DNA from 3 places in the Pseudoalteromonas sp. PS1M3 genome. Region 1 is predicted to be linked to each of the others. Evidence: predicted binding sites of a transcription regulator. Region 1 holds the regulator's gene; each other region holds the start of a gene.
What was found. The regulator sigma-54, encoded in region 1, starts transcription at its own class of promoters, with help from an activator protein. The targets are predictions, from matches to a motif close to GTTGGCACGNNNNTNGNNT.

Region 1 (4,271 bases):
AGTAATTTAACTGATAACGCAATGATAGATAAAATTAATGCTGATAACATTCAGGTAGATATAAAATTACTAACGATGCAATCAGAGCAGCCTGTCATTGTTACAGGGCCCAATTTAAAAATCACCGGTAAAGGCTTAGAAGCCGATTTAAAAACCGAAGTGATAAAATTAATTAACCATACGCGAACTATTTATTATGACCAATAAACTATCAACACTCTTTATTATTCCAACATTTTTACTTGCATTAGGTACTAATGCCGCTGAACCAACAGCGCCAATTTCTGCAAATCAAATTTCGATTAGTGCGGATAAACAAGAGGGTCAACTAAAAGAAAACGTAGGTATCTTCGAAAAAAATGTTGAAATTATTCATGGCGACAGAAAAATTACCGCAGACCGCCTTGAGGTTCACAAGCGCGATGAGCTAGGCGACAACAAGCAATTGTTAATTGCCACAGGTACGCCTGCATATTTTGAAGAAAAACAAGCCGACGGCACAATAATGAGCGCCAGCGCTAATGAAGTTAGGTACGATGTTTCAACGCGTTTTTTAACATTAATTGGAGATGCAGAGATATCTCAAGCTGGGCAAAAAATGAATGCTAAAAGCATTACCTACGATATAGAACAGCAGCTTATTAGCGCCGAAAAAGATGAAAGCTCAACTGACCGTGTACACACTATCTTAGTGCCTGTGGAGCCTAAAAAAAATGACAAAGGCCAACCATGAGCACATTAAAAGCAGAGCTACTAGCCAAAAGCTACAAAGGCCGTGAAGTTGTAAAAAATGTGGGCTTAGAAGTTAAAGCTGGCAGTATTGTAGGCTTGCTTGGGCCAAACGGCGCAGGTAAAACAACAACCTTTTACATGATTGTAGGCTTAGTCCCTAGCGACAAAGGCAAAATATCTATCGATGATAACGATATTACGCTTTTACCTATGCACAGTCGTGCTAGATTAGGCATTGGCTACTTACCACAAGAGTCGTCTATATTTAGAAAATTAACAGTGTATCAAAACTTAATGGCTATTTTAGAAACTCGAAAGGAGCTCACTAAACAAGCCAGAGAAGATACATTGAATAATCTATTAGATGAATTTAGCATTCAACACATTCGCGACAGCAAAGGCATGGCATTATCGGGCGGAGAACGTCGCCGAGTGGAGATTGCACGTGCTTTAGCCGCAGATCCAAAGTTTATTTTGTTAGACGAACCATTTGCCGGTGTTGACCCTATCTCAGTATTAGATATTAAAAAAATTATTGAACACCTGAAAAACCGTGGGATTGGCGTATTAATAACAGACCACAATGTAAGAGAAACCCTTGATGTTTGCGAAAAAGCCTACATTGTTTCTCATGGGGAACTGATTGCTTCTGGTACCCCTGAACACGTATTAAATGATAAAACTGTACGCGATGTATATTTAGGCGAGCAATTTAGGCTGTAACATTTACGCCTTATTTATAAGCATCTGCTAGTATTAATTATAACAACTTAAAAGGATTGTTAGAGATACATGAGGCAATCACTACAGCTGCGCATGGGCCAGCAACTTACAATGACACCTCAGTTGCAACAAGCTATTCGCTTGCTGCAATTAAGCACATTGGATCTTCAGCAAGAAATACAAGAAGCGCTCGACAGCAACCCATTACTTGAGGTTGAGGAGCAAGACTATGCCGATGATCTTGCGGGCAAAAATGAGCAAAAAGCGGATAACGATGAAGTTACAGTAACCGTATCTGCAGATGAAGCCCCTAGCGAGTATGAACAAGACAGTGGTGAAGCGCTTGCTAAAGATACCGTAAGTGACGACATGGCAATGGACGTTAGCTGGGATGAGTACATGAGTGCAGCCCCTGCATCTTCTTCAGGACCAATGCCTGAAGATGAGTCTATATATCAGGGCGCATCAACTGAAACGCTTCACGAATACTTAATGTGGCAATTACAATTAACGCCATTTAGCCCTACAGATGAAGCCATTGCTATTGCTATTGTAGAAGCAGTGGATGATTCAGGCATACTGACACTCAGTTGCGAAGAGATTTTAGAGAGCTTTAATCAAGATAACGACGATGACGTTGAGGTTGAACTTGACGAAATAGAAGCGGTTTTAAAGCGCATTCAGCTATTTGACCCAGTGGGTATTGCGGCACGTAGCTTACAAGAGTGCTTGTGTATTCAGTTAAATCAATTTGATAAAGGCACGCCTTTTATTGATGAAACAAAAATGATTTTAACCGAGCACATTGATTTGTTAGCTGCTCGTGACTACCGTACATTAATGAAAAAAACGAAGCTCAAAGAAGATGAGCTTAAAGAAGTAATGACACTTATTCATACGCTCAACCCTAAGCCTGCAGACACAATAGTACGAGAAGAGTCTGAGTATGTAATACCTGATGTGTCAGTTAAAAAAATTAAAGGCCGCTGGATTGTAGAGTTAAACCCAGACAGCATGCCAAAAATTCGTGTAAACAGCCAATATGCAGCGATGTCGCGTACAGTTAAATCAAGCGGCGACAGTCAATTTATTCGCTCACATTTACAAGAAGCTAAATGGTTTATAAAAAGCTTAGAAAGTAGAAATGATACACTTTTAAAAGTAACTAACTGTATTGTTAAACAACAACAGGGCTTTTTTGAACACGGGCCAGAAGCCATGAAACCGATGGTTTTAAATGATGTTGCCGAAATGGTAGAAATGCACGAATCAACAATTTCGCGCGTAACTACGCAAAAGTATATGCACACACCGCGTGGAATATTTGAGCTTAAATACTTTTTCTCAAGCCACGTAAGTACCGAAAATGGTGGAGAATGTTCATCTACGGCAATACGTGCACTTATTAAAAAATTAATCGCAGCAGAAAACTCAGCAAAACCATTGAGTGATAGCAAAATTGCGGATATATTGGCTGAGCAAGGAATTAAAGTAGCGAGACGTACAATCGCAAAATATCGCGAATCTCTTGCTATTCCACCGTCAAATCAGCGAAAGAGCCTGATCTAAGACGCTAAACAAAGAGGGTAATGCTTATGCAACTAAATTTAACTGGTCGTCATGTAGAACTAACTGATTCATTAAGAGACTATATAAATACCAAATTTGCGAAGCTAGAAAGGCACTCTGATCATATTAATAATGTTCATGTCATTCTTGATATAGAAAAATTAAATCAAAAAGCAGAAGCAACTATTCATGTAAGTGGTGCTGAATTATTCGCATCCACTGAACATCAAGATATGTATGCAGCTATTGATTCATTGATTGACAAGCTTGACCGTCAAGTAATTAAACACAAAGAGAAGCTTGCTCGACACTAATATGATGAAATTAAGTTCACTTATATGCCAGGACTGCAGTAAAGCTGCGGTCCTTTTTAATAGTAAAAAAAGAATTTTAGAGTTTATTAGCGAGCTGGCTCACGATAAATTACCGTATTTATCTCAACAGGATATTTTGGGCGCTTTATTAACCCGCGAAAAGCTAGGCAGCACAGGGATAGGAAGAGGTATTGCTATTCCACATGGCCGAATGAGCGGCGCACAAGAACCTTTAGCATTGGTGTTAGTAAGTGAAACACCGATTAATTTTGATGCTATAGACAACCGCCCTGTTGATATTTTTGTTGCACTCATCGTACCTGAAGGCGATAACCAACAGCATTTAAAGACGCTAGCAACGATAGCTGATAAACTAAAAAATAAAGAATTTTGTAAGCAGCTTCGCTGTGCTAAATCGGATGCTGAGTTGTATCAAATTATTGTTGACCAATCGTAACAAATTTAAAGGGTGATTAATGGAGTTGATTATCATAAGTGGCCGTTCTGGTTCTGGTAAGTCGGTTGCTTTACGCGTTGTTGAAGATCTAGGTTATTATTGCGTAGATAACATTCCAGTAAATTTATTACCTTCTTTGGTAAGAAGCGTTTCTGATAACTACGATAAAATTGCCGTTAGTATAGATGTGCGAAATTTACCAAAAGAGCAAGATGAATTTAATCACATCATCGAATACTTACCGGGTTTTACAAAACCAACGCTGTTCTACTTAGACAGTGAAGATCAAACCCTTATTAAACGCTTTTCTGAAACCAGACGCTTACACCCTTTATCAATAGATTCACTTCCGCTTGATTTAGCCATAAAAAAAGAAAAAGAACTTCTCGATGTGCTAATTACGCGCGCCGATTACATGATCGATACCAGTGAGCTAAGCGTTCATCAACTTGCTGAATCAATTCGCGAAAAAATAT
Region 2 (4,271 bases), 1.6 Mb from region 1:
TATAGTACTGAAGCTTTGAATTTGCTCAATAAACAAGTTGTGAACCGCACTTATTTTAGCCTGTGACAGGTCGTCTAACGCAGCCATTGCCATCCCAACTTTTTGAACTTGTTTAGGCTCCAAGTGCTTAAGTATTTGCGCTGCATCTTCCTCTGACAAGCTCAGTAATAAAATAGCGGCTTTATCTACACCGTCTAGCTTATCAACATCAAACGCTGCTGGAAGTTGTTTTTGTTCTTGATCTTGATCAGTCATCTTCTGTTAACCACGCTTTCACTACTTGTGATGATAGTTCTGGTTCATTGGCTACAAGGGCACGAATTGCTTTGAGTAAGTCTTCGTCGCCATGTAAATCTGGTAACTGCAGTGTACCATCGCTTGAGAAACCAATTGAAGCAGAATCAAAGTCTTTGTTTAGCATATCCAACGTGCTATCGCCAATGTCTACGCCTGCACTTAACGCATCTTCGTCATATTCTTCAAGTGTATCGTCTGGGTAAATTAAGCGTTTAAGCATCGGTTTAACTACCGCCATTATGAGTACAATAATAACTAATGCACCCAGTACCAAGCGGATTATTTTCATAAACCAATCCTGCTCCCAAAGCGGCACGCTAATATCAAAATCAGTTGCTTCGCGAACAAACGGAACCGTTACCACTTCAAGTGCATCACCACGCTGCATGTCAAAACCAACGCCACCTTGTAATAAACGACGAATATTTGACAGTTCTTCCACTGAGCGCGGTGTCATTGTGGTTTCACCGTTTTCACCTACTTTTGGAATGTAGTCAACGGCCACCGACACGCTTATTCTGCGTATCACACCTGTTTGCTGGCGCTTATGTGAGATAGTTGTATCTAACTCATAGTTACGCGTCGCTTCTTTATGCGTTCTTGATGGTGAAGTTGCACTACCTGCGCCACCTTGTCCTGCTACTTCAGGGATATTAGAGTTTACTGGAGGCTGATTCGTCAGTGCACCAGGTATACCTACCGCTAAACCACCTATATTATTTTCTTCGAATGTTGTTTCGCTTCTTACTGCTGGTAAATCTGGGTTGTAGCGTTTTTGCGTCTCCTCAACAGCACTAAAGTCCATACTTAAATCAACTTGTGCAGTGTAGTTTGCAAGCCCTACAACAGGTATTAAAATACTGTCTATTTTTTCAAGATATTCTTGTTCACGCTTACGCTCTATGTCGTACTCTTTACGTGAACGTGCAGCAAGCGATGTTTGTGAGCCTGAATTTAGTAAGCGACCATTTTGATCCGTTACTGTTACACGAGCCGGCTCTAAACCTTGTACAGCCGATGCAACCATATCAACCACTGAGTCGACCTCTTCGCTATCTAGCGAACGCCCACGCTTAAGAGTAAGTACAACAGTTGCTGAAGGCTTTTTCTCTCTGCGCGCAAATACATTTTCTTTTGGAATGGCAAGCAATACACGTGCACGCGTAATATTATTGAGCTCTTCAATTGTGCGCGCTAACTGTTGTTCTCGGCCATGCTTTAAGCGTTCACGTTCTAAACGCTGACTTACACCAAACCCCATGTCTTGCATAAAAATATCTGAACCCGATGTAGGGCCTTGCTCTAACCCTTCGCGAGTCATTAAAAGTTTAATATTTTGATACTCAGTTTCAGGGACGAGTACTACATTTCCATCTACTTGGTATTCAATTTTTTGTGCATCTAAAAAGTCGAGCGTTTCAATAAGCTCTTCTGTCTGCATTTTACCAAGCGGGCGCATATCTGGCTGACGCGCCCAAATAATAATAAATATAGCAATCGCTAAACAAATGCCTAAAGCAATAACTAAAGTTACTTGGCGCAATAAATCAACGCCATTTAGCGAACTTAAGTAGCCTGATTTCTGTTCTTGTTGATCGTCGCTATCGCTTTGGTCCATTTCACCAGTAGCAAGAGCCAGATCGGTTGATTGATTAGATTGCGCCACAATAATTCTCCACTACCTAGTTAAACAGGCATGTTCATGATTTCTTTGTAAGCTTCGACAAGTTTATTACGAACCTGCACTGTCGCTTCAAATGCAACTGACGACTTTTGAGAAGCAATCATTGCTTCAGCCAAAGACACGCTTCTGTCGCCTGTTTCTACCGCCACTACTTTTTGTTTAGCATCTTGCTGCAAACCGTGCACAGTATTAATTGCATCCGATAGCATATCGCCAAATTGAGCGGTTGATGAGGCTTGTGTTTTTACTGGCAGTCTTTCGATTTGATTATTACGGCCAGCCTCTAAAGCCATTGATTGCATTTCTTGAAATACAGCGCTGTTTTGAATTTTCATAATTTGTCTCTGACAATGCAGTTAACTCTTAACATGAATAAAGCACAAAGCATGCCAATAAATTAAATTAATAATTTCAATTAGTTAGAAGAGGTTTGGCAAGTCAGAGTTTTGACAGCCCTAAATTCAAAGAGTAAATTTAGGGCTAAAAATGATGTTATGCGGGGAGTGAAATACCTAAATCGCGCATCTGCGCTAGTTTGTAACGTAAAGTCCGAGGGCTTATACCTAGCGTTTCAGCGACATCTTTTCGCTTACCTTGGCATCTTGCTAACGTTTCTAAAATAATACGATGTTCTTTATCTTTTAGCTCATCCTTATAGCTTCCCGTATCAACAGCCAATAAGTCTTGTTTTGTTGGCTCAGCTGGAGATGACTGTTCGTCATAATAAGCTGAACTCATAGCTCCTTGGTCAATATCTTTATTAGTAACACCTATTTGTTGCTGAGTAGTATGTTGCGCGCTGACAGATGCAGGCTCCATTACAAAATCTGTCGCCGCTATGTTTTCAATGAAAATAGCATGCTCGTTTAGAGTATCCCCAGTCCTAAGTATTAACGCACGTTGTATTACGTTATCAAGCTCACGCACATTACCAGGCCATGAATGAGCAAGTAATTTTTTCTCTGCGGCACTATCAAGATAAGCCATAGGCTCTTTACTTTTGTTTAAGTGGCGCTCAATTAAATGCTTAGCCAATACAAGGATATCTCCAGGTCGCTGACAAAGTGGTCGCCACATCAAAGGAAACACATTAAGCCTGTAATATAAATCTTCTCTAAATTGGTTTTCGGTAACCGCTTCTTTCAAATCGCGGTTACTTGTTGCAAGTATACGTACATCTAACTGGATTGTTTTTCTTCCACCTAAGCGCTCTACTTCGCGCTCTTGCAACACACGAAGTAGTTTAGCTTGCAGCCCTAAATCCATTTCTGTTATTTCGTCGAGCAATATAGTACCGCCTTGCGCTTGCTCAAACTTACCAGGACACGCTTGAATTGCGCCTGTAAACGCGCCTTTTTCATACCCAAATAAGGTTGCTTCAAGCATATTTTCAGGAATTGCTGCACAGTTAATCGCAACAAACGGCGCATCGCATCGGTTCGATTTATCATGAATATACCGTGCAAGCACTTCCTTACCTGAACCACTTGGGCCTAGCACCATAACGCTCGCATCAGAGCGTGCAACTTTACTTGCTAACTCTAAAAGTTGAATACTGCTTGGGTCGGCAACAATGGGGCCGTCGGTCTCTTTTGCTTTTTCAGGTAAGTATCGACTTACCATATTGAGTAAAACTTCAGGTGCAAACGGCTTTGCCATGTAATCAATAGCGCCCAAGCGCATCGCTTCAACAGCATCGTCAATGGTAGCGTACGCCGTCATCATTAAAACAGGCAATTCAGGGTGGTTAAGCTTAATACTGCGTAGTAAATCAAGCCCACTCATAGTGCCCATTTGTACATCACTCACCACCAGCGAAAATTGCTCTTTTTTTAGCAATAACATGGCTTGCTCTGCACAATTAGCCGCAATACATTCAATCCCCGACATTTCGAGTGTGTCAATTAAGGCTTCGCGAAGCCCTGCATCATCTTCGACAACTAAAATAGTGTTACTCATAATGATTCCTCTAATTTAGATGCGGTGCGAATAGGTAAAAGCAAACTAAAGCATGCTCCACCGCCTTTATTATTAGTCACGTCAACACGCCCCTGATGAGCGTTTGCAACCGAACTCACAACAGCAAGCCCTAACCCTGTGCCTTGGCTTTTAGTGGTATAAAAGGGTTCAAATATTTTTTCTGCTTGAGTTAAATCAACACCTGGACCGTTATCGGATACACTGATACGAACAAAATCTGGATTTTGCTCGTCAGTCGCAGCACTTAATTTTACTTCAGCGCCAGCACCAATGACTTGAATACTGTTATGGATTAAATTTTGAATTGCGC
Region 3 (4,271 bases), 1.4 Mb from region 1:
GTAGCCAACGACTGGGCTAACACTTAAATCAACTTTATGGATTTTACCGCTTTTATTGTTACTAAAATAAAACTGGCCCTTCACATCAAAATAAGCCGCGCCAAATGCGCCAGTATCATCGCCTACATCAACTTGAGTAATTAACGTATGGGTATTTGCTGCAATATCTATTTCGTATAAATTGCCATTTGGCTCAACCGCGTATAAAAGGTTACTAGTTGGGTGAAAGGCAAAGTCATAAATAGACAATTTCCAAGTATTTGTATTGGTTAACAAACTTGCCGTAATAGATGCATCTAAGTCACCATCTAAATTAATACCATATAGGCCAAAGTTAGGATGATAAACATAATAGGTAGCTCGTTGGTCATTGCCCTCACCTACAACTTGTATATCACCTACATAAAAATTAGTGGCAGGTAAACCTTGTACGTTTAGCCGCTTCATTTCGTAGTTGCTGCCAAGCTGCACTACGCTACCAGGCGTTTGCTTACTGTAACCGTACATGTATTGATCTTTATAATTAAAACCGACTGCATTAACGCTGTTAGTATTTAATTCGTTAGCGAACGTTAGCTGCGATGCTAAAACGGTAGGTTTAGCTGAAACTAAATCTATTCCGTATAGTTGCGCGTTAGCATCTTGCATTAAAAATGCCTGGCTAGGGCAGGACTCGAATGGTTGACTGAGCACAGCGCATGGAAATATAACTAAGCATGCTGTTGCAAGTTTATTTAGTTTCATAATTTAGCCCTTAAAAAGTTAAGTAATTAAACTGTTGCAGGGTCTATTCCAAAACTTAACTTTATGAATTTATTATAAATAAAATAAATTCAGTATAATCCTAATGCAGTTTGCAATTGACAAGTTTGCATTTTGCAAAATGTGAGAGAATACACTCGCATGTTTACTTACAATTTAAGTATTATTTTTTACCAATAACTATGCTTTACTATTATTGGTTTACGCTAATTAGCTGAGCTTTTGATTAAGGGGGAAAAATGAGCATTGTTACAGATATATTTTTATGGCTTTTAATTGAAACAGCCTTCGGTTTCTTGTTTTATGCAACAGGTTGTATGCTGTTAAAAGTGACAACGTTTGGAAGCTATAAAATGGAATTTAAAGATTATGCTAGTTTTAAACAAAGGAAATCCAATAAAGTAGTGCCGGTTATTGCGCTAGGCGTTGGCTTCTATATAACTATGATTACCCTGCTCGCTTTCATTAATAGTTAACTACATAGCTAAAAAACACGTTAGCGCTTATCACTGGTTAAATGGATGTTGCACGCAACACACCCATATGAGTAGCTCCCACAATTTAACAAAACAATGGGGATAACTCTCACTCATTTTCAAAACATTAAATATATTTTTTACTGCACTAATTAGTACTAACCTTGCACCTAAAGTGTTCGTTTTTAAATCTCTAAATCCTAAAAGCACATTAATATAACTATTAATCAACAGCTTAAAGTTATGGCTAGGTTATTGCTTTATTGAACACTAAGCACGTTAATTAACGGCATACATATTGGTTGAAAAAGCAACCAGAGGCAAAGAGGCCCGTACACAATTGTATTTAATTACAATTGTGACGGGCTTTTTTGTGTGTAAAATTTAAACCGTCACTGAAGGAATGCCTAATGCAAACCGCGCAAAAAATACTAATAATTGGCAATGGTATGGTCGGACATCATTTTGTAGAAAAAATGCGCCAAAGCGATGCTAACGCAAACATCACCGTTTTGTGTGGTGAAGCAAATTTAGCTTACGACCGTGTTTATTTATCAAGCGTATTTGATGGTAAAACAGCAAACGATTTAGCGCTAACAACTTTAGAAAATTATCAACAACTCAATATTAATGTATTCACTAACCAATGGGTTGAAGGCATAGATAGAGTAAACAAAGTTGTTAATACTCAAACAGGCGATCAATACCCGTACGATAAGCTTGTACTTGCTACGGGCTCGTTCCCGTTTGTCCCGCCAATTAAGGGAAACGATCAACCACATTGTTTAGTTTATCGCACCCTAGAGGATTTAGAGCAAATAAAAGCCAGTGCCGCAGCCAGTAAAAGTGGTGTAGTTATTGGTGGTGGTTTATTAGGACTTGAAGCCGCGAACGCCATTAAACAATTAGGACTTGATACACATGTTGTTGAATTTGCGCCGCAGCTTATGGCTGTCCAGCTAGACGAGCAAGGCGGCACGCTATTAAAAAATAAAATAGAAAAACTGGGTGTGACTGTTCATACATCAAAAGCGACCAGCGAAATAGTTAAAGGTGAAACTAGCCGCTTTAGATTAAACTTTTCAGACGACACTTATTTAGAAACCGACTTAATTCTATTCTCTGCCGGTATTCGTCCTTATGATCAGCTAGGTAAAGTGGCTGATCTAGAGCTTGGGGAGCGTGGCGGTATAGTTATCAATAACCAGTGCCAAACATCAGACCCTGATATTTTGGCTATTGGCGAATGTGCCCTATGGGACAAAAAGTTATTTGGCTTAGTGGCGCCGGGTTACAACATGGCTCGCGTTGCAGCAAGCCAGCTAAGTGGCGGCGAGCTTGAGTTTTTAGGTGCAGATATGAGCACTAAATTAAAACTATTAGGTGTAGAAGTAGGATCTATTGGTGATGCGCATGCAAAAACGCCCAACTGCAAAGAGCTCATTTATCAAGATCCAATTAGAGATTGCTACAAAAAAATTATATTAAATGAAACTGGCGATAAGCTTTTAGGCGCTGTCCTTGTTGGCGATACCAGTGATTACGATACGCTACTTCAATACATGTTAAACGACATGGACTTACCAGAGCACCCTGAATGTTTAATTTTACCAGATAGCGCCGGCGCCCCTTCTCTTGCGGGCAGCGCCCTACCCGATACAGCCACTATTTGTTCGTGTCATAACGTGAGTAAAGGCGACATTGTTGGAGCTATTGATGGTGGCTCATGCGATTTAGCCTCAGTTAAATCATGCACCAAAGCTGCCAGCGGTTGCGGTGGTTGTGCAGCGTTACTTAAATCGGTAGTTGACGACGAACTGGCAAGTCGAGGCGTTGAAGTAAATAATCACCTCTGTGAGCACTTCGCGTATTCGCGTCAAGAATTACTCCATGTGGTTAAAGTAGAAAGCATCAAAACTTTTGATGATTTAATAGCTAAACATGGCAGCGGCCATGGCTGTGAAATATGTAAACCCGCAGTGGCCTCTATTTTAGCCTCAACATGGAACGATTTTATCCTAGAGCCAACACATGTAGGTCTTCAAGATACAAACGACACCTTCCTTGCCAATATGCAAAAAGACGGCTCTTACTCTGTTGTACCGCGTATTGCTGGTGGTGAAATTACACCCGACAAACTCATTGTCATCGGTCAAGTAGCTAAAGACTTTAATCTTTATTGTAAAGTGACTGGCGGACAACGCATCGATTTATTTGGTGCACGTTTAGAAGAGCTGCCTGTTATTTGGGAAAGACTGATTGATGCTGGCTTTGAGACAGGTCACGCTTATGGTAAATCTCTGAGAACGGTTAAGTCTTGCGTAGGAAGTACATGGTGTCGTTATGGCGTACAAGACAGTGTAGGTCATGCCATCGATATCGAAAACCGTTATAAAGGATTGCGCTCTCCTCATAAAATAAAAATGGCAGTGTCAGGCTGTACCCGCGAATGTGCTGAAGCACAAAGTAAAGACATTGGTATCATAGCAACTGAAAATGGATGGAACTTATACGTGTGTGGTAACGGTGGCATGCGCCCTCGCCATGCAGACTTATTTGCTACCGACTTAGATACAACCACGCTTATAAAATACATTGACCGTGTATTGATGTTTTACATAAAAACCGCCGACAAGTTACAGCGTACTTCAGTATGGATGGAGAACTTAGAGGGCGGCCTTGATTATCTCAAAAGTGTAGTGATTGACGACAGTTTAGGTATTTGCCAAGAGCTTGAAGAACAAATGGATTTGGTAGCGAATACATACGCATGTGAGTGGAAAAAAACAGTAGACAATCCAGAAGCAACAAAACGCTTTCGCCAATTTGTTAATAGCCCACAAACCGATGACAACATTTTGTTTGTGCAAGAACGTAATCAAATTCGCCCAGCCACAGACGCTGAAAAACGCGAACAACAGATAACTCAAAACCGAATTGCAGTAACAGAAATACAAGAGGAGCAAGCTGATGTCTTGGCATAATATTGGAGCAACCGATTGCCTTGTTGCTAACAGCGGCGTATGCGCACTA

Region 2: a site for sigma-54 is predicted at 2,357-2,375, ahead of fliE (flagellar hook-basal body complex protein FliE). Genes of this name have one in related genera too.
Region 3: a site for sigma-54 is predicted at 1,481-1,499, ahead of nirB (nitrite reductase large subunit NirB). Genes of this name have one in related genera too.

Annotation. Positions count from the first base shown of each region.
Region 1 covers NZ_AP022624.1:541,687-545,957, reverse strand. The annotation lists gene lptC (LPS export ABC transporter periplasmic protein LptC) at 1-207, shown strand, start outside; gene lptA (lipopolysaccharide transport periplasmic protein LptA) at 197-733, shown strand; gene lptB (LPS export ABC transporter ATP-binding protein) at 730-1,455, shown strand; gene PS1M3_RS02530 (RNA polymerase factor sigma-54) at 1,525-3,024, shown strand; gene hpf (ribosome hibernation promoting factor) at 3,051-3,338, shown strand; gene ptsN (PTS IIA-like nitrogen regulatory protein PtsN) at 3,343-3,795, shown strand; gene rapZ (RNase adapter RapZ) at 3,815-4,271, shown strand, end outside.
Region 2 covers NZ_AP022624.1:2,527,684-2,531,954, forward strand. The annotation lists gene fliG (flagellar motor switch protein FliG) at 1-255, opposite strand, end outside; gene fliF (flagellar basal-body MS-ring/collar protein FliF) at 248-1,963, opposite strand; gene fliE (flagellar hook-basal body complex protein FliE) at 1,984-2,316, opposite strand; gene PS1M3_RS11765 (sigma-54 dependent transcriptional regulator) at 2,474-3,940, opposite strand; gene PS1M3_RS11770 (PAS domain-containing sensor histidine kinase) at 3,937-4,271, opposite strand, start outside.
Region 3 covers NZ_AP022624.1:1,972,745-1,977,015, forward strand. The annotation lists gene PS1M3_RS09080 (LruC domain-containing protein) at 1-744, opposite strand, end outside; gene PS1M3_RS09085 (hypothetical protein) at 1,002-1,238, shown strand; gene nirB (nitrite reductase large subunit NirB) at 1,649-4,222, shown strand; gene nirD (nitrite reductase small subunit NirD) at 4,209-4,271, shown strand, end outside.